2 regions of the Rhodococcus sacchari genome follow, and region 2 is predicted to be linked to the other one. Evidence: riboswitches for the same ligand, from Rfam matches in the RefSeq annotation. Region 2 holds a riboswitch; the other holds the start of a gene.
The links. Region 2 has a riboswitch for cyclic di-AMP ahead of OED52_RS12355 (C40 family peptidase). Riboswitches for the same ligand answer to the same signal wherever they lie in the genome.

Region 1: it holds a riboswitch for cyclic di-AMP, as region 2 does, so the genes downstream of both, OED52_RS03775 (transglycosylase family protein) here and OED52_RS12355 (C40 family peptidase) in region 2, are expected to answer to the same signal.

Annotation. Positions count from the first base shown of each region.
Region 1 is NZ_CP107551.1:794,361-804,743, reverse strand. Features, by position in the region: gene OED52_RS03800 (MFS transporter) at 1-1,422, shown strand, start outside; gene OED52_RS03795 (DUF2771 domain-containing protein) at 1,425-1,913, shown strand; gene OED52_RS03790 (cold-shock protein) at 1,977-2,384, opposite strand; gene OED52_RS03785 (hypothetical protein) at 2,573-2,815, shown strand; gene OED52_RS03780 (YccF domain-containing protein) at 2,812-3,204, shown strand; cyclic di-AMP (ydaO/yuaA leader) riboswitch at 3,533-3,659, shown strand; gene OED52_RS03775 (transglycosylase family protein) at 3,670-4,266, shown strand; gene OED52_RS03770 (hypothetical protein) at 4,444-4,632, opposite strand; gene OED52_RS03765 (helicase C-terminal domain-containing protein) at 4,692-6,971, shown strand; gene OED52_RS03760 (hypothetical protein) at 6,983-7,456, opposite strand; gene OED52_RS03755 (GMC oxidoreductase) at 7,453-9,060, opposite strand; gene OED52_RS03750 (hypothetical protein) at 9,388-9,555, shown strand; gene OED52_RS03745 (hypothetical protein) at 9,579-9,737, shown strand; gene OED52_RS03740 (DNA repair helicase XPB) at 9,936-10,383, shown strand, end outside.
Region 2 is NZ_CP107551.1:2,711,837-2,722,219, reverse strand. Features, by position in the region: gene qcrC (cytochrome bc1 complex diheme cytochrome c subunit) at 1-571, opposite strand, end outside; gene ctaE (aa3-type cytochrome oxidase subunit III) at 636-1,250, opposite strand; gene OED52_RS12375 (ribonuclease E inhibitor RraB) at 1,423-1,884, shown strand; gene trpD (anthranilate phosphoribosyltransferase) at 1,947-3,020, shown strand; gene OED52_RS12365 (Lrp/AsnC family transcriptional regulator) at 3,176-3,451, opposite strand; gene OED52_RS12360 (DEDD exonuclease domain-containing protein) at 3,482-5,257, opposite strand; cyclic di-AMP (ydaO/yuaA leader) riboswitch at 5,719-5,884, shown strand; gene OED52_RS12355 (C40 family peptidase) at 5,900-6,472, shown strand; gene OED52_RS12350 (C40 family peptidase) at 6,725-7,741, shown strand; gene OED52_RS12345 (hypothetical protein) at 7,788-9,125, shown strand; gene OED52_RS12340 (glycosyltransferase family 4 protein) at 9,172-10,341, shown strand; gene OED52_RS12335 (polyketide cyclase / dehydrase and lipid transport) at 10,380-10,383, shown strand, end outside.

The DNA of each region.
Region 1 (10,383 bases), 1.9 Mb from region 2:
CGGGTGGCGGCGCTGCGCAGCCGCGAGCTCACCTCGAAGGGCATCCAGACCTTCCGTCGGGCCGCGACCGCGGACGGCGCCGACAAGTCGGGTCTGACGGCCCTCACCTACGCGACGATGGCGAACTTCGCGTCCGACGCGGCGATCGCCGTCGCGCTCGCCAACACGCTGTTCTTCTCGGCGGCGACCGGTGAGGACAAGACGAAGGTCGCGCTGTACCTGCTCATCACCATCGCGCCGTTCGCGATCATCGCGCCGCTGATCGGCCCGCTGCTCGACCGGCTGCAGCACGGCCGCCGCGTCGCGCTGGCCACCTCGTTCGCGTTGCGCACGGTGCTGGCGGTGGTGCTGGTGTTCAACTTCGACAGCTGGCTGCTGTATCCGGCGGCGCTGGGGATGATGGTGCTGAGCAAATCGTTCTCGGTGCTCAAATCCGCGGTCACCCCCCGGGTGCTGCCACCCGAGATCGATCTCGTGCGGGTCAATTCCCGGCTGACGGTCTTCGGTCTGGTCGGCGGCACCATCGGTGCCGGTGCGATCGCCGCGGCCTCGGCGTGGGCGTTCGGGTCGTCGGGTGCGTTGTGGCTGTGCGCGGCGATCACGGCCTTCGGGGCCTATCTGAGCATGCGGATCCCCGCCTGGGTGGAGGTCACCGAGGGTGAGGTGCCGGCGACGCTGTCGTACCACGCCGACGCGAGGACCGAGGTGCTCGATGCGCGGACCGAGGTGATCGTCACCAAGTCCGGCAAGCGGCGCCAGCCGCTGGGCCGGGCGGTCGTCACCGGCCTGTGGGGCAACGGCACGATCCGGGTGCTCACCGGCTTCCTGACCCTGTTCATGGCGTTCGTGGCGAAGAACGCCACCGGTCAGGATCCGCTGATGCAGGCGGCGATGCTCGGCGGTGTCGGTGCGGCCGCCGCGGTCGGCAACTTCGCCGGCAACGCCACCGGTGCGCGGCTCGCGCTGGGCCGTCCCGCCCTGATCATCGTGCGCTGCACCGCCGCGGTGGTGATCGTCGCCGCGGTGGTCGCCGCGACCGGCAACGTCCTGGCCGCCGCGCTGGCCGCGTTCGTCGCGGCCTGCGCGAGTGCGCTGGCGAAGGTCTCGCTCGACGCGTCCCTGCAGCAGGATCTGCCGGAGGAGTCGATCGCGTCGGGCTTCGGCCGTTCGGAGACCGTCCTCCAGCTCAGCTGGGTGCTCGGTGGGGCGATGGGGGTTCTGCTGCCCACCGAACTGTGGCTCGGGTTCACGGTCGTCTCCGTGGTGCTGGTCCTGGGATTCGCCCAGACCGCGCTGTCCTACCGTGGGGGGACACTGCTGCCGGGATTCGGCGGTCGGCGTCCCGAGCACGTGTCCGCCCAGGCGACCGCCGGGCGCCGTCCGGGTGCCGGTGGATCCACCAACGGAGATGGGAATCGATGAACGTGAAGGCTCGGACGAAGAAGACTCTTGCGCTGCTGCTGGTGGCCCTGGTGGTCGTGGCCGCCGGTGTGGCCGCCACGGTCTGGAAGCTGGTCGACTCGGCCGAGCCCGCCCTTCCGACCATCACGGCCTACGCGTACGGCGAGACGGTGACCGTCGCCCCCGCCCAGCACTGCAATCTCTACCTCGAGGACTGTGTGGAGCACCCCCTCGGCGAGCTCTACGTTCCCGCCGGCTACCCGCTGCAGCTGTCGCTGCCGGCGGAGATCTCCGACGCCCCGTGGCGGATGATCACCGTCTACGGCGACACGCGGACCGGCCAGACCTTCCTCGACGGGCAGATGTTCGAGGCGGGTGCCCAGCGCGCGGTGACCGTCCCCAGCGACCCGGCGCTGCAGCTGCTCGGCGTCGAGATCCAGCTGCCGTCGGCCGTGGTCGACGAGGCGGGCGAGCCGATCGCGCACGCCGTCTGGGCCATCCGGACGTTCTGAGCTCCCCACAACGGCAGCGGGCCGCCGTCGCGTCGTGCGACGGCGACCGCTGCCGTTGGTGCTCTAGTGGTCGAGTTCGCGAGCGATGGCCCGCATGACCTCGGAGATCCGCTGCCCGGTCTTGCGGTCGGGATAGCGGCCGCGACGCAGGTCGGGCTGGACCGCCGCCTCGAGCAGCTTGATCATGTCCTCGATCATCCCGTGCAGCTCGTCGGGCGTGCGCCGCTTCTGCTGGGCCGGTGCCTCCCGGCGGCCCTGCCGCAGCGTGGGCTGCTCGAGGATCTCCACCTTCAGGGCCTGCGGCCCGCGACGGCCCACCGCCATGCCGAACTCGACGCGCTGACCCGGTTTCAGCGCCTCGACTCCCTCCGGCAGCGCGGAGGCGCGCACATACACGTCCTCTCCCTCGTCCTGGGACAGGAAGCCGAAGCCCTTCTCGACGTCGTACCACTTCACCCTGCCGGTCGGCACCGCGCTCACCCGCTCCTCGACGTTGGTGCCCTCGTCGGACACCATGGACACATGCAAAACAACGCGCCCCGACTCGGCGGAGTGGGACGCGTAGACGATGCCAGTGTACCCGGCCGCACCCGTCGCTCCCGGATCGTCTCGGCGCACCGGACGGCCACGACCGGGCGTGGGCGGACTACCGTGGTGACGTGGGTACATCTGCTTCGGATTCGTCTGCCGCACCGGATAACGGCCTCCTGAAGGCCGCGATCGTCTGCTTCTTCGTCGGTGTGCTGGCCGTCGCCGCCATCTTCCTCACTCCCGTGGTCACCGACGGCACGCCCGGCCTCGTCCTGTATCTGCTGACGCTGGCCTGGCCCCTGGGCTTCGTGCTGGCGATCGCCTTCGCCCTGCGCTCGGGCCGCCGCGCCCGGAACGGAGACCGCACATGAGGGTCCTGCTCAACATCATCTGGCTGATCTTCGGTGGTCTGTGGCTGGCCCTGGGTTACTTCGCCGCCGGGGTGATCTGCTGCATCCTCATCATCACCATCCCGTTCGGTATCGCCTCGTTCCGGATCGGGGTCTATGCGCTGTGGCCGTTCGGGAAGACGACGGTCGACAAGCCGACGGCCGGTGCGGCCTCGCTCATCGGCAACGTCATCTGGATCCTCGTCGCGGGGATCTGGCTGGCTCTGGGGCACATCGCCTCCGCGATCGCGATGGCGATCACCATCATCGGCATCCCCCTCGCCGTCGCGAATCTGAAGATGGTGCCGATCTCCCTCATGCCGCTCGGCAAGGACATCGTCTCCGTGGACAGCCGTCCAGGTTACCTGTGAGGTTGGTCACATAACGGCGGCATAACGAGCAGGTCTCGGGACGACTTTTCGGGTGCCCGAAGGTCACTACCTGCAGCTTCGCAAATCGGTCCATCCCGGACACCGACGCACGCCCGCGAGGGCGTGCGTTATCAATTGGTGACACTTCGGGCCTCGAGCCGTTACCGTCGTTTCCGGCCGAACCGCCTGGCTCGGCCGGTCCGGAACTGCCGCGCCAAATTCCTGTCCCGCGGTTCCGGAAGTCCCGACGAACGATCCACGGGGACAGGAAACGGGGGACCCACCGGTCTCCCAGGAACCGGGCGGCTACCGCCGCCGGGTGTCCAGGAGGCCCGAACCGCCGCTCGCGACGGTTCTCGGGGTGAAGCCGGACAGCTCCACGGAGCAGGACGGCCGGGCGACCTCTTCAGCCCGAACCCGACAGCTGACCTCGTAGGCGCGTACGGAGAGGAACACGGAACCGACATGAGCGGACGCCATCGCAAGCCCACCAATACCGGTCGTACCGTCGCCAAGTTCGCGCTGACCGGAGCCGTCCTCGGTGTCACCGGTGTCACGTTCAGCGGCACCGCGAACGCCGCTCCCGACTCCGACTGGGACCGCCTCGCACAGTGCGAGTCCGGCGGCAACTGGGCCATCAACACCGGCAACGGCTACCACGGTGGCCTGCAGTTCTCGCCGAGCACCTGGAACGCCTACGGCGGCTCGCAGTACGCCCCCACCGCCAACCAGGCCACCCGTGAGCAGCAGATCGCCGTCGCCGAGCGCGTGCTCGCCGGCCAGGGCTGGGGCGCATGGCCCTCCTGCTCGTCCAGCCTGGGCCTGACCAGCGCCGCGACGCCGCGCACCGTCGACGCCGTCCCGGCCGCGCCGATCGTCGAGACCCCCGCACCGGCCGTCACCCCGCAGCTCCCCGCGGGCATCGACGTCGCTCAGCTCCCGGCCGAGGTCCAGAACCTCCTCGCCGGTTTCGAGCAGGGTGTCACCGCTCTGCAGGATGCGGGCATCGAGCTCGACCCGAACATCCTCGACGCCGTGCGCACCGTTCTGGCCGCGCAGTAATCCGGCACCAGCGTCTTCACGAAGGACCCCGCACCGGGCCGGTGCGGGGTCCTTCCGTATCCGGGCCCGTCCGGCCCTCACCGCGGTTTCATACGACGGACGCCCGACCCTTCTCCGGGGAGAGGGGCCGGGCGTCCGGCTCGCATCGGGATCGGCGGGAACCGCCGTCCGCGGAGATCAGCGGTTGATCACCGTGTAGGGATGCGTGTAGGGCAGGTCCTCGACGGGAAGCGGGAACTCCATGTCCTCACCGTAGGGCGAGAGCGGGCCGGAGCGAGTGGACGACAACTCGGTGACGGCGTGCTCGCCGTCGACCAGCTCGGGCCATCCGTGGTCCACGTAATGCTTTTTCGAAGAGGTAGCCATGCGCTCATTTTGTCAGGTGAGTTCGGGGCGTGCTACCGCAGGTCTCTAATCTGTAACCGATGCCCCCGACCACGCCCGCTCCCGACTCCGTCCCGGACTCGCTCGCCCTCTGGCTGGCCGGTCGCCGCGACTCCGAACTGGCCGCCGCGCTGCGCGCCCGCCCCGACCTCGTGGTGCCGCCACCTGCGAGTATGTCGGTCCTCGCGAGTCGCGCCCAGCAACGCGCCTCGGTGTTCCGGGCCGCCGACGAACTGACCACCGCCGAGTTCGGGATCATCGAGCTGCTGGCCCGGGCCGGCGCCGTCGACACTCCCGTCCCGCGCGCCGCCGTCCTCGAGGAGATCGCGGGACGGACCAGCGCGAAGAATCTCGACCGCATCCTCGCCACCCTCCGTTCCCTGCTGCTGGTGTGGGGGCCGAACGACGCCCTGCGGCTCGTTCCCGCCGCCGTCGACGCCGTGCCGTGGCGGGTGGGACGCGGTGAGGACACCGCGGTCCCGGCCGGCACGGAGCTCGACGACCTGCTCGTTGCACTTCCGCCGGAGCAGCGCAGCATCCTCGAGACCCTCTCGCGCACCTCTCCGGTGGGTCGCACCCGCGACGCGGCGCCGGATACTCCCGCCGACCGGCCCGTCCAGCAGTTGCTCGCGGCCGGTCTGCTGCTGCGCCTCGACGACGAGACCGTCGAACTGCCCCACCGGGTGGGTCAGGCCCTGCGCGACGACGCGCCCTTCGAACCCGCCGCCCTCACACCGCCGCGCGCCCCGAAACGCACCCGTGCGGCCACCGACGTCAACGCCACCGCGGCCGGTGCCGCCCTGGAACTGCTGCGGCACTGCGAGAACCTGCTCGAGGTGCTCGGCGAGCAACCCGCGCCGGTCCTGCGGGCCGGTGGGCTCGGCGTTCGTGAACTGCACCGTCTCGGCAAGGGGGTCGGGCTCGACGACCAGGAGACGGCGCTGCTCGTCGAGGTCCTGGCCGGCGCGGGACTGATCGCGCGGGGTCTGCCCGATCCGCCCCCGGCCTCCGACGACGACCACTGGGCGCCCACCACCGCGACGGACGCCTGGCTCGCCGCCTCCCCCGCCTACCGATGGGCGGTCCTCGCCGGGGCGTGGCTCGATCTGGGGCGGCGGCCGTGGCTCGTCGGCCGCCGCGACCCGAACGACAAGCCGATCGCCGCGCTGTCCGACGAGGTGAAGTCCCCGACCGCCGCCCGCGACCGGCGGCTGCTGCTCGACGTGCTGTCCGAGATCCCCGCGGACGGTCCGGACGTGAGCGCGCTGCGGGCGGCCGCGGCCTGGCGGCGGCCCCGCTGGGCCGGGCGGTTCGACACCGTCTCGGTGGTCGAGACCGTCCGCGAGGCGACCTTCCTCGGACTCGTCGCGCACGGCTGCCTCGCATCGCCCGGCAAGGCGCTGCTCCACGGCGGCGACGCGGAGGCCGAGATGACCGCGGTACTGCCCGAACCCGTCGACCACGTGCTCGTCCAGGCCGATCTGACGGTGGTCGCACCCGGCCCGCTCGTCCCCGAACTCGCCGAACGGATCGCGCTGGTGGCCGACATCGAGTCGGCGGGCGCCGCCACGGTCTACCGCATCGGCGACGCCAGCGTGCGCCGCGCCCTCGACGCCGGTCTCGGCGCGAGCGACCTGCACACCCTGTTCGCGAACCATTCGCGCACACCGGTGCCGCAGTCGCTCACCTATCTCATCGACGACGTCGCGCGCCGGCACGGCCGCCTGCGGGCGGGGGTGGCGAGTTCGTTCGTGCGCGCCGACGATCCCGCCCTGCTCGCGGAGGTGCTGTCCTCCCCCGTCGCCGCGACACTGGCGTTGCGGGCCGTGGCGCCGACCGTCGCGATCTCGCAGGCGCCGCTGGCCGATGTGCTCACCGAGCTGCGGGCCGCGGGCTTCGCCCCGGCCGGTGAGGACGCCTCGGGCGCGGTGGTGGATCTGCGGCCGCGCGGCGCGCGGGTGTCCGTGCCGCGGCCCCGGGCCCGGTACGGCGGCCCGACCGTCCCCAGCGACGAGCAGCTCGACACGCTCGTGCGCACGTTGCGGGCCGGGGACCGTGCCGAGTCGGCGTCGTCGACGGCGTCGGCGCGGGGGGACGGCAGCCGTTCGGGTGGTGCCGCGACCCTCGCCCTGCTGCAGCTGGCCGTGCACGCCAAGCGCAGCGTCTCCCTCGGCTACGTGGACGCACAGGGGGTCGCGACGCGGCGGATCGTCGATCCGGTGTCGGTGGGCGGGGGCCAGTTGCAGGCCTTCGATCCCGCGACCGGTTCGGTGCGCACCTTCGTGCTGCACCGGGTCAGTTCGGTGTCCCTGGTCGACTGAGCCGGACCGGATCAGTCCTGCCGCACGAGCACGAACGGGGACGCCAGCACCCGTGAAGCCGGGGCGACGGCGAAGGTCAGCCCGAGCAGCGTGGAGGCATCGAGCGGCCGGAACTCGTCGCGCACCCACCGCCACGGCACCGGACCGTCGGCACCGTAGGAGACGACGGTCGCCGGCCGGCCGTCGAGCCAGGACGCCTCGGCGGCGACGCACATCGGCAGCACCTCACGCAGCGCAGCCCCCTCCCCCAGCAGGTTCACCGCGGTGCCGTCGGGGTCGAAACGCTTGCCGTACCAGTTCGGCATGCCGCCGAGGGCGATCACGCGGGGCGCGGCGATCCGCAGGGCTGCGGGCCCGACGAAGGTGACCCGGTAGGCGCCCGGGACGGGCGGTGCGCCGGCGGCGGGCAGGGAGCGGAACAACGCGCGCAGACCGCGCAGCGATCCGGGCAGGCCGTCGAGGGCGCTGTGGTTCGAGGTGGTCATGACGCCTCCGTCACGGTCGGGCGAGCGGTACCGGTGCGGTGCCGTTCGGCGTAGCGGGCCGCGAATCGTTCGGCCATCGCGGCGATGGTCAGGGACGGGTTCACCCCCACGTTGGCGGGGATGGCGGAGCCGTCCACCACGTAGAGGCCGGGGTGGCCGAAGACCTGGTGGTCGGTGTCGATCACCCCGGTGGTCGCGTCGGTACCGATCGCGGCCCCGCCGAGGACGTGCGCGGTGATGGACTTGCCGCCGACGCTCTCGAGCAGCAGGTTCAGCGGCCGTCCGCCGATGGAGTCGGCGAACTCGCGGGCCACCGCGTTCGCCTGCGGCAGGTAGCTCGGTGCCTGCCGACCGTCCACACCGCGCGAGCGCAGGACCCGGCGCCACGGCCGTACCGGCGACCGGTCGAACACGAGGCGGATCTCGTTCTCCACGTTCTGCATCACGGTGAACGCACTGAGACGTCGGATGAAGTTGCGCGCGAACATCGTTCGCAGCTGCAGGTCGGGACGGGCGAGCAGTGCCCGCAGGGTCTCCCGGCGGCGACGGCGCGGGTCGTCGCCGTCGACGAGCGGCCCGAGCTGGAAGCGCATGTGCCACCCGCCGACGTAGCGGTTCTGGGTGACGTGGGTGCGCTCGTCGGGATAGAACTCGCTCGAGATCGTCGGGCCGCGGGTCAGGTCGGCGTCGACGTCGTCGGCGAGGACGGCGGTGATGGCCTCCGAGTTGGTGCGCACCCCGACGCCGAGGCGGTCGGAGACGTGCGGCAGCCCCCCGTTCTCCTTGGACCGAAACAGCAGCTCGACGGTGCCGAGGACACCGGCGGCGAGCACGACCTCCGGGGCGCGCAGGCTCTCGCCGCCGGCGAGCCGCACCTCGTAGCCACCGCCGGGCAGGGCGGCGACGGAGTCCACGCGGCTGTCGGGGCGGATCCGGGCGCCGCGCCGCTGCGCGAGCCACAGGTAGTTGAGGTCGAGGGTGTTCTTGCTGCCGTAGGGGCAGCCGACGAGGCAGCCGCCGCACATCACGCAGCCGGTGCGCTCCGGGCCCTCACCCCCGAAGAAGGGATCGGGGACGGTGACGCCCTCCTCCCCGAACCAGATTGCCATCGGGGTCGGACCGTACGTTTCCCCCGCCCCCATGCGTGTCGCGACGATGCCGAGGTGCCGGTCCATGGGGCCCTCGATCGGGGCGGTGGCGCGGCCGAGCATCCGCGCGGCGGTGCGGTAGTGCTCGGCGAGTTGCGCGCGCCAGCCCGACGTCACGGACGGCCAGGCGGGATCGGTGAAGAAGGCGTCCTTCGGCTCGAGCAGCACACCGGCCCAGACGATGCTGCCGCCGCCCACCCCGACGCCCCCGATGATGCCGACATGAGCGAGGACGCGCTGGGAGAAGAAGCCGCGCAGGCCCAGTTCGGGCATCCAGAGGTAGCGGCGCGGGTCGCGGCGGGCCGCCCGGAAGTCGTCGCGGGTGTGCCGGCGTCCCTGTTCGAGGACGAGGACGCGGCGGCCCTGTTCGGCCAATCGCAGCGCCGTGACGGCGCCACCGAATCCGCTGCCGACCACGATCACGTCCGCGGCGTCGGCCTGGGTCTGTGCTGACATGAGGCCGAGCATAGAGGGATGTGACCCGTGCCGATCGGCGAGCCGGTGGTGACCGGGACCTCTTCCCTGCGGCGGGTTTTCGTCACGTGTTCGCCTGTCGCACGGCGATTTTCTGCATTACTGGCATTTTTTCCGAAATGACGTATGGTGTGGACCTGTTGAGTGATTCGCCCGTCGAAAAGGAGGGGTGCGATGGCCGACAAGCGGAAAAGCCCGAAAAAACCCGTGAAAACCCTGAAGGAACGGCGACAGGAGAAACGTCGAAGGATCGTCGAGTCCGGCGAATTTCTCCCCAAGCGCAAGCGGGGATGAAAACAACTGCACGCCATGGACATCGAAATCGGGACGCTGGAAGTTCTGTACGAGAAGATCAGTGAATTGTCGGAACGCGAAACGGGCACCGACGCGTATCGGCTCGGATATCGAGCCGCATTGGCGCGTGCCCGTGTGTTCGTTCTCGACGAGCGCGCCGGTGCGATGCGACAACCGGCCTGAGAGACGAGAAGACGAAGCGGGAAATGAAGCGGACTCTGCACGCCCTGGACAGGATCCAGGAGCGACTGGAATCGGAACTCGATGCGAGGCAGGTCGCCTCCGAGAAGGACGCCGGATATCGGTCCGGGATCTCCGAGGCGCTGGTGTGCGTCATGGAGGTGCGGCGGTCGCTGACGCGCTGATCCTCCGGGGTCGGTCCGCATCGCCCCTCCGGGCGGCACACATCGGCCCCTCCGGGCCGGGACACAGGGGATGCGGGAAGCCGTGCGCGATCACCGCCGGGTGCGGTGGGCGCACGGTTTCCCGCATCCGGCGGGTGGCGCGGCCCGGCCGAGGCCTGGAGAATGGGAAAGTTCTACTTTCCATCCCAGGAGGCACTCATGGCCGACGGGCCGCTGATCGTCCAATCCGACAAGACCGTGCTCCTCGAGGTCGACCACGAACGGGCGAACCAGGCACGGCAGGCGATCGCGCCGTTCGCCGAGCTCGAACGTGCCCCCGAGCACATCCACACCTACCGGATCACCCCGCTGGCCCTGTGGAACGCCCGCGCCGCCGGTCACGACGCCGAGCAGGTCGTCGACGCGCTGGTCACCCATTCGCGCTTCGCGGTCCCGCAGGCCCTGCTCGTCGACATCGTCGACACGATGAGCCGCTACGGCCGCCTGCAGTTGGTCAAGCATCCCGCGCACGGGCTGTGCCTGGTCAGCCTCGACCGCGCGGTGCTCGAGGAGGTGATGCGCAACAAGAAGATGGCCCCGATGCTCGGGGCCCGCATCGACGACGACACGGTGCTGGTGCATCCCAGCGAACGTGGCCGCGTCAAGC
Region 2 (10,383 bases):
TGAAGTTGTGGCACGACGCGCAGTTCTGGCGGAACAGCTCGGAACCGCGTCCGATGTCGTCGCCGCGCAGCGAGGAGGTGGCGATCTCACCGTTCTCGTCGCGGATGACCGTGGGGCCGCCGCCGTTGGCCTGGATGTACGCACCGAGAGCGTCGGTCTGGTGCGCGTCGAACTTCGGCTCCTTGCGCACGATCTGCGCTTCGTTGCGCGAAGCCGGCATACGGCCGGACGAGACCTGGAAGTACACGGCCGCCTCACCGACACCGATCAGGCTGGGACCGCGGTCCTGGACGCCCTGCAGGTTGACACCGTGGCAGGTGACGCAGGAGGTCTCGTACAGCTTCTGGCCTTCGCGGATCAGTGCGCTCTGATCGTCCTGCGCCGTCGCGACCTGTGGAGCAGGCGTCACAGCGGAGGCGATGAAGCCGGCGCTCAGCAGCCCGAGCGCGAGGACCAGCGCTCCGGTGATGCGACGGCGCATCTTGCGCTGGCGGCGGGACTTGGCAGCGGAGGCTGCCGAGGTTTGACCGGGCATGTCACCCTCGGAGGCGAGAGGTGGGGATGAACTCATCTGTATCCCTTTTTGTATGTCGGGACGGACTGGACGTCAGGGGGCTGCCTGTGCGTTCAGCTGGCTAACGGATGAAATAGATCGTGGCAAACAGGGCGATCCACACGATGTCGACGAAGTGCCAGTAATACGAAACGACGATGGCTGCAGTGGCCTGGGCAGGCGTGAACTTGCTGACCCGGGTACGGACCAACAGGAACACGAAGGCGATGAGGCCGCCGATCACGTGCATGCCGTGGAAGCCGGTGGTCATGTAGAACACCGAGCCGTACACGGAGCCGGGGATGGTCGTGCCGTGCTCCACCAGGTGGATGTACTCGTAACCCTGGCCGAGCACGAAGAAGGTGCCCATGGCGAGGGTGACGATGTACCAGCGGCGGAGTCCGAACACGTCACCCCGCTCGGCGGCGAACACGCCGAGCTGGCACGTGAAGGAGGACGCGATGAGGACCGTGGTCACCGGAACGGCGAGCCACAGGTTCAACTCGGTCGGAGGCGGAGGCCACATGCCCTCCGGCGCTTGGGCCCGCGCCACGAAGTACATGGCGAAGAGCCCCGCAAAAAACATGAGCTCACTGGACAACCACACGATGGTGCCGACGCTGACCAGGTTGGGCCGGTTCAACGAGTGCACGCGCTGTGTGATTGCAGATCCTGAAGTCCCTACTGCGCTCGTCACGCTGGCTAGTATGACCCGTCGTAGTACGTCTTGGGCAATCGGGGCCGAAATCGGCGCGTCCGTGCAGCTCCGGCACCGAAGTTTCACCAGGTGGACGCCCTGTGCCACCGAGCGGAAGCGATGCGACAGGGGTACGGAGGCGACGAATCGGGCGCCGTGCGAAGGTGGTCCCATGAGTACGGGGAAAGGCCTCGGGGCGCGGCTGCGCGCCCTCTTCGGCCGGCGCAGCGAACCGCTCGACGCGGCGCGTGACGATCTGGTCGTCGTCGTGTCCTCCTTCGACGACGCGGAGGCGTGCTCGACCGCCCTCGAACGCGGCTCCGGAGCCGAACCGCGGTGGGATCCGGAGGGCGAGACAGTCCTGCGTCACCATCTGTCCCTGCCCGCCGAGGGGGTGGACCGCGCCGCCGAGCTCGCCGCCCAGGACGGGTACACCGTCGCCGTCACCGATCGGCTTCCCGAGGAGGTCGCCGCAGCGGCGGAAGGCCGGGCCGCCCTCACCCTGCAGCGCGTGCAGGTCCTCGACGCGCTGCACTGCGCCCAGGAGAAGTCCCGCATGGCGTCGCTCGCCCAGCGGCTCGGCGGGACCGCCCTCGGATGGGACGCTCTGCAACCGCCGCAGAGCGCTGACTAAGCTGCTGTCCGGAGGGCACGCCGGTGCCCGGTAGGGAGCGATATGCGGCGGGGCAGGTGCGAATGAACGCGACGCGTGACGCGGACGAGGTGACGACGAGCTGGCCCGCCGTTCTCGGCGCGCTGACGGCCGGACGGGATCTGACCCGTGCCGAGGCGCAGTGGGCGATGAGCGAGATCTTCTCCGACAACGCCACCCCCGCCCAGATCGCCGCGTTCGGCGTCGCCCTGAAGATGAAGGGTGAGACCCCCGACGAATTGCAGGCCCTGGCCGACACGATGCTCGGCTACGCCCGGCTGGTGCCCGTGGACGACGACGTCGTCGACATCGTCGGCACCGGCGGTGACCGGGCCGGCACCGTGAACATCTCGACGATGTCCTCGCTGGTCGTGGCCGCGACCGGCATCCGGGTCGTCAAGCATGGCAACCGCGCGGCGTCGTCCAAGAGCGGTGGCGCCGACGTGCTCGAGGCCCTCGGCGTGCATATCGACCTCGGACCGGAGGAGGTCGCGCAGTCGGTCGCCGAGGCCGGGATCGGCTTCTGCTTCGCTCCTCTCTTCCATCCGGCGCTGCGGTTCGCGGCCGCGCCGCGCAAACAGATCGGTATCCCCACGGCCTTCAACGTGCTCGGCCCGCTGACCAACCCGGCGCGTCCGCGCGCGGGTCTGATCGGCTGCGCCTTCGAGGGCCTGATCGGCACCGTCGCCGGTGTGCTCGCCCAGCGCGGCAACTCGGCGCTGGTGGTGCGCGGCGACGACGGTCTCGACGAGCTCACCACGTCCACCACGTCCACGGTGCACATCGTCCGTGACGGCGAGATCCGGGTGGTCACCCTCGATCCGCGGGACGTCGGTATCGATCGCGTGCCGCTGGACGCGCTGCGCGGCGGTGACGCCGAGGAGAACGCCGCGGTGGCGCGGGCGTTGCTGGCCGGCGAGACCGGGCCGGTGCGCGACGCCGTCCTGCTCAACGCGGCCGGTGCGATCGCGGCCTTCCGTGGCATCGAGGGCCGGCTCGAGGACGCCCTCGCCGCGGGTATCGAGACCGCTGCGACCGCCATCGACAGCGGCGCCGCGGCGAAGGTGCTCGAGCGCTGGGTCGAGGTGACCAACCGCATCGCGCCCGCGCGCGACTGAGCGGGAGCGCTGTGACGACAGCGCTGTGACCGACAGCGCTGTGACCGACAGCGCTGTGACCGACAGGGCTGTGACCGACAGGGCTGTAGACAACGACAGGAGGGCCTGCACTCGACGAGTGCAGGCCCTCCTGTCCGTGTGTCCGGATGAGGCGGTCAGCTCCCGATGGAGAAGCCGGCCTCGACGTCGGCGCTCGAGTACGACTGGAACGCGATGTGGGTGACGGTGTTCGTCACGCCCTCCACCTTGTTGATGCCCCGGGTGACGACCTCGGCGATCTGCTCGTGATCGCGGACCCGGACGATGGCGACGAGATCGACGTCGCCCGCGCAGGAGTACACGGTGTCGACGCCGTCGAGATCGGCGACCGCCTGTGCGGTCTCGGGGATACGGTGTGCCTCGGCATCGATCAGGACGATCGCGTTGATCATGTGTTCTCCTTAGCCTTTCCGCGGGTGCTCTCAGCCTAAGCGGTCGGCGACCGCCGCGGAGAACGCCCCGTGGGCGGCGCGGGCCCCGCGCGCGAGCTCGGCCCACGCGCTCAACCGGCCCGCCCCGCGTACCGGTTCGCACCAGCCCTGGCTCGCCCGGACGATGCGGACCCCGTCGGCATCGAGCCAGCGGGCCACGAGGCCGATCTCCTCGGGGGAGGCGCCCCGCAGCGGGCCGGGGGTCGGCCGCACCGTCTCCGCCGCGGCCGTGATGGCCTCCACGACCGGCATCGGCGGCACCCGCCGCGGCGCCACTCCCGCGGAGGCCAGCCGACCCGCCCGTACGACCGCGAAGTCCCATCCGCCCTCCTCGCGGGGGCGGGCCGCGACCAGTTCGTCGATCGCGGCCAGCGCCGCGAGCCGCTGGGTGCGCCGCAGCGCGACGACCGTCGCGGCGACCCGGTCGCGCAGCCGCGCCGCGTTCTCGAACAGCTGGTCGCGCACGAGGGCCTCGAGCCGGTCCTGGATCTCGACGAGGGGGCTGTCGTCGGTTCCGCGGATCACCGCGCGCACCCGCTCGACCTGCGGGGCGTAGGCCGCGGCGTCCTGCACCCCGAACCGGGCGGCGGCGCAGCCCCCGACCGCGAGCGGCTCGCAGCGGTCCCCGTGGCGGCCGGTGCGGCCGATCCGGCGCGTGCAGGTCCGCAGCCCGCACAGCTCGGCGAGCAGCGCGGCGACGTCGGCGGCGTCCGCTCGCGCCGAGAAGGGCCCGATCGCGTCGGGACCGGGCGAGCGGCTCACGGCCAGGCGCGGGAACGTCTCGTCGGTGAGAACGATCCACCAGCCCCGCATCGGGTACTTCGAGCGCCGGTTGTAGGGCGGGGTGTGCGCGGCGATCAGGCGCAGCTCACGCACCCCGGCCTCGAGTCCGTGCGCGCACTCGACGTGGTCGATGCGCGTGGTGAGCGCGACCATCTCCCGCAGCCGTGGGCGCGTCTCGGAACCGGTGAAATAGGTGCGGACCCGCCGGTGCAGGTCGACGGCGGTCCCCACGTACAGCACCTCGTCGGACGGACCGCGGAACATGTAGACGCCGGGCCGGCGGGGCAGATGCGCGGCGAGGGCGCGTTTGGCGCGCTGCTCGGCCGTGACGACGGGCAGGTAGTCGCGCAGCTCGGTGAGGCTGTGGACGCCCTGGTTGCCGACCCGCTCGATGAGCGCGTGGAGGACGTCGACCGTGGCCCGCGCGTCGTCGAGGGCCCGGTGGGTGGGCCGGGTGGACACCCGGAACAGGTCGGCGAGGGCCGACAGCTTCACCGAGGGCGCCTCGTCGCGGCCGAGCACCCGGCGGGCGAGCTTGACGGTGCACAGCACCTGGAAGCGTGGCCAGGCCAGTTCGCACTGTGTGGCGGCCGCCTTCAGAAAGCCTACGTCGAAACCCGCGTTGTGGGCGACGAGCACCGACCCGGCGGCGAACTCGAGGAAGGAGGGGAGTACCTCTTCGATCTTCGGTGCCGCGTACACCATCGCGGTGGTGATGCCGGTGAGCTGGACGATGTAGGGCGGGATGGGCCGCCCGGGATCGACGAGCGTCGCGAATTCGCCCAGCACCTCGCCGCCGCGGACCTTGACCGCGCCGATCTCGGTGATGGCGTCCTCGCCGGATCGGCCGCCGGTGGTCTCGAGATCGACCACCACGAAGGTGGTGTCGTGCAGCGGGGTGTCGAGTTCGTCGAGACTCAGCTGGACTCCGGGTTCGAGGCTCCGTCGCGGGGAGGGGGAGTGCAGGGGCCGCGGCGAGGTCATGCGGCCGAGCCTAGGAAGCGGTACCGACACCCCCGGAACCGGCCCGGAAAGTCCGGTCCGGACGGGTCGGTGACGAGCATCACACCCCCTTCGGGGTGGCTGCCGGAAAGCGGAGGATTCTCATCCGAAACAGACCGATCGTCCTGCATGTCGGGCGACTCGGGCCGTCCGCTGCCGGCTGTCCGGGGCGGGTGTCCGGAAGTGGGTGCTGACCTGCGTGTCCACCGGGTCGGTGTGTCCGTCGGGCAGGAGGGGGTGGGCCGGTGGGACCTTCGGTAGGGGCCGGAATCGGACCGGTCGTTATCTCGTCGTTATCGAATGGTGGCCGTCACAGGTGCGGACGGGTGATTGCGCCGAACGGGGCGGGTCCGACCTCGGCGCGCTCGACTTCACCGATGCCGTTTCGTAATCTTCTCGAGACCAAGCGGAGAAGTTTTCCGGTCCACCCACGGGTCGGAGCCGCGCGGTTACCGCCTAATCGGCAGCTTTCCCATCGGAAGCGCCGAGCCGGGGACCCACACGTAGTACCTGGGGTGAATCCCCTCCGCCCCGTCCGGGCGAGGGGTAGGGCTGATCTTCCGGCCCGAACCCGTCAGCTAACTCGGTCGGCGGGTGAACGGAAGAAACGGAGAACATCCCCTCGTGGTCTCGAACACCAGCAAGCGTGCCGTCCGGCGCGCCCTCGTCGCCGGCGCCCTCGCTCTCGGAGCCGTCACCGTCACGGCCGGCCCCGCCATGGCGGAGCCCATCTCGATCCCCGGCATCGGCACCTTCGACCTCCCTGCCGGTGTGACCGTGCCGCCGGAGATCGCCAACATCCTCCCGCCCGCCCCGGAGAACGCCCCGGCCGCGCCGTTCAGCGCGCCCTTCAGCTCGGTCGGCCAGCGCGCCGCCGACGCCGCCCAGTCGAAGATCGGCTCCCCCTACGTCTACGGCGCTGCGGGCCCGAACGCCTTCGACTGCTCCGGTCTCGTGCAGTGGGCCTACAAGCAGGCCGGCCTCAACGTGCCGCGCACCAGCTACGAGCAGGCCTCCGCGGGCCAGGCCGTCAACATCTCGGACCTGATCCCGGGTGACGTCGTCTCCTTCTACGGCGGCAGCCACACCGGCATCTACATCGGTGGCGGCAACGTCGTGCACGCCTCGACGTCCAGCCAGCCCGTCAAGATCGCGCCGCTGTCCTCGATGCCCGTCGACGGAGCCCGCCGCTTCTGATCGACGCTGCGCCTGCGTCCAGCGCTTCCCGGGAGGGTGGATCCGGTTCGAACCGGATCCACCCTCCCGGCTTTCGCTCACCGGTCCTAGCGGGCTACCCACGAGTAGACACCGACCTGTGCTGTTCCGTAACCTGATCGAGACCTTTGGGAAAGGATGCGAACCCCCGTGGTTTCCGACAGGACGAAGCACACCGTTCGAACACCGGTCGCACGACCCGTTCGCACACCGGGCGCGCGACGATCCGGACGGCTGGCGCTGATCACCGCGGCCGTACTGCTGATCCTCGGGCTCGCCTCCGCTCCGGTCACCGCCGACCCCGTGGGGGAGAGTCCCACCGCCCGTCTCGAGCACCTCGCCGACCTCTCGCGCCGCTCCGAGCAGGCCTCGGAGGCTCTGCACGCCGCCGGTATGGACCTCGACGCCAAGATCGCGGCGCAGCAGGAAGCCGAGGCCCGCGCCGTCGCCGCCGACGAGGCGCTCGGCGCCGCCCGCGCCGAGATCGCCCGGTTCAAGCCCACCGTCGACAAGCTCGCGCGCGCCCACTACCGGGGTGCCCGCACCAACCGGCTCTTCGCCGTCATGGTCAGCGACTCACCGCAGCAGCTGCTCGACCAGATGGTGCTCCTCGACGTCCTCGGTGAACAGACCACCCGGGAGGTCGAAGGCTTCCGCGCCGCCACCGCCGCGGCGTCCGAGGCGGCCGTCGCCGCGCAACACGCCGCCGACGAGGCCCGCGCCGCCGCCGAGCAGGCCCAGCAGCTCCGCGACGACCTGCAGCGCAAGCAGGACGAACTCGAGCAGCAGATCGAGGCCGTGCTGAAGGCGTTCGAGGCCCTGAGCGACGAGGAGAAGGCCGCGCTCGCCGGCACTCCCTTCCCGCCGGGGCTCGACGAGGAGACGGTCCTGCAGCATCTCGTGCCGGGCGCCAACAGCGGCGCGCTCCGCGCCGCACTGTCCCGGATCGGCTCGCCCTACGTGTGGGGTGCGACCGGCCCGAACCAGTTCGACTGCTCGGGGCTGATGGTCTGGGCCTACCAGCAGGTCGGCAAGTCGCTGCCGCGGTCGAGCCAGGCCCAGGCGCAGGGCGGCATCCCCGTCTCCCGCGAGAACCTGCAGCCCGGCGACCTGGTGATCTTCTACGACGACGCCTCCCATGTCGGCATGTACGTCGGCGACGGCAACATGGTCCACGCCTCGACCTTCGGTGTGCCCGTGAAGGTGCAGTCCGTCGACAGCTTCCCCTTCCACAGCGCCCGTCGCTACTGACCCCACCGGCGCGGGTCGCAGCACCGCGCCGCCTTAGACTGGCGCGGTGCTCGCGCGTTCGTCCCCACCCGGCGGTACCCGCGGATGGGAACGGCTCGGCGTGGCCGGACTGCTGATCGCGCTGCTCACCGCCGGGGTGCTCCTCGTCGTCGGTCCCACGGAGACCACCGACGCCGACGCGGCGACCGCGGCGGAACTGCAGGTCCTGCTCGACGACTGGGCCCGCGCCGTCCGCGAGGGCGACGACCGGGCCCTCGGCACCCTCGTCGACGCCACCGCACCCGGCCTGTTCGAGTCCGAACGGCGTCGCCTCGCCGCGCTCTCCGCCGTGCCGCTCGCCGACTTCGGCTACGAGCTCGGACCCGGCCCCGAGCTGCCGGTGCCCGCCGATCTCGCCGCCCGCTACGGCACCGCCCCCGTCCGCGCCCACCGCGTGTACCTGCGGTACGCGATCGACGGCGTGGACGAGCGGCCCACCCGCCGGCCCGTCACCGTGCTGTTCGTGCACCGCCCCGAGGGCTGGCGGATCGCCGACGACGACCCCGACCTCCCGGACGCGGGGACCTGGCGTGGCCCGTGGGACCACGGACCCCTCCATCTCGCCGCGGCCCAGACCGCCGGGGGACGCTCCCTGGTGCTCGGCCATCCCGACGAGGCCGACCTCGTCGACGCGATCGCGGCGGAACTGCCCGCCGCGGTCGAGGCGGTGTCGGAGGCGTGGGGCGACGACTGGCCGCGCCGCGCCCTCGTCGTGGTCACCGGCTCCCGCGACGAGTTCACCCATCTGGTGGGGACCCGGCACAACGGCGACGAGATCGCCGCCGTCGCCGTGTCCGACGCCGTGGACCCGGAGCGGGGCACCGCCACCGGCCAGCGGATCGTCTTCAGCCCCGCCGCGAGCAGCCGCCTCGACGCCGACTCCCTGCGCGCGGTGCTCGGCCACGAGATGGTGCACGTCGCCACCCGCGCCCGCACCGTCGACGGCTCCCCGATGTGGATCCTCGAGGGTTACGCCGACCTGCTCGGCCGTGGCACCGCCGATCTCCTCGGCCGTGGCACCGATGTCACCGTCACCCCCGACGAGTTGCGCCGGACCGCACCGACCCTGACCGCCCGCATCCGCGCGGAGGGGGCACCCGACCGGCTGCCCGCGGACCCGGAGTTCGCGGCGGTCGACTCCGTGCTCGCCTACGAGACCGCCTGGTCGCTCGCCGCCCACATCGCCGACGTCGACGGACTCGACCGGCTCACCACGCTCTACCGCCGGCTCGCGACCGGCCCGGTCTCCGACGACGAATTCGACCGTGCCCTCACCGAGGTGCTCGGGATCGGCACCGGCGAGTTCGTCGACCGCTGGGGCCGCTGGCTGACCGAACGGATCTGAGACACCCGTTCGACGGCGACCCGGACCGTCCTTCTACGGTGGAGCCATGTCGCGGACCCTGCTGGTGACGAACGATTTCCCGCCCCGACCCGGGGGCATCCAGTCCTACCTGCACTCGTTCGCGGCGCAACTGCCGTCCGACGAGCTCGTCGTCTACGCTCCGCGCTGGCGCGGCGACAGCCACACGAAGTTCGACGCCCGGCAGCCCTACGAGGTGGTGCGGCACCCCACCACGTTGATGCTGCCGACCCCCGACGTCGCGCGGCGCGCCACCGAGCTGCTCACCGCCCACGACTGCGACACCGTCTGGTTCGGCGCCGCCGCGCCGCTCGCGCTGCTGGCGCCGCTGATGCGCCGGGCCGGGGCGCAGCGCATCGTCGCCAGCACCCACGGTCACGAGGTCGGCTGGTCGATGCTGCCCGCCGCCCGGCATGCGCTGCGGCGGATCGGCGACCACACCGACACGATCACCTACGTCAGCCGCTACACCCGCGGCCGGTTCGCGTCGGCCTTCGGCCCGCAGGCCGCCCTCGAACACCTGCCCTCGGGCGTGGACACCGAGGTCTTCCGCCCGGATCCCGGCGCGCGCGCCGAACTGCGCGTCCGCTACCGGCTCGGCGACCGCCCGACGGTGCTGTGCCTGTCGCGGCTGGTGCCCCGCAAGGGCCAGGACGTGCTCATCCGTGCGCTGCCGCTGATCCGCGAGCGCATCGACGGAGCGGTCCTGGTGATCGTGGGCGGCGGCCCCTACGACAAGCGGCTGCGCGAGCTCGCCCGCCGCACCGGGGTCGACGAGCACGTCGTGTTCACCGGCACGGTGCCCGCCGCGGAACTGGCCGCCCACCACACCCTCGCCGACGTGTTCGCGATGCCCTGCCGCACACGCGGCGCCGGTCTCGACGTCGAGGGGCTCGGCATCGTCTATCTCGAGGCGTCCGCCACGGGCGTGCCCGTCGTCGCCGGCCGCTCCGGGGGAGCACCGGAGACCGTGCGCGACGGCCGCACCGGCTACGTCGTCGACGGCACCTCGGTGACGGCGGTCGCCACCGCCGTGGCCGAGGTGCTCGCCGATCCGGACCGCGCCGCGGCGATGGGCGCGGCGGGCCGCGAGTGGGTCTCGACCGACTGGCGGTGGGACGTGCTGGGCGCGAAGCTGCGCGGTCATCTCGATGCGACGGTGCCGCCCGCGGAGCCCGAGACGCTCTCGGCGGGGTGACCGACCGGCCCGGATCGGCGATATGTGAAGCTGTCCCGGTGA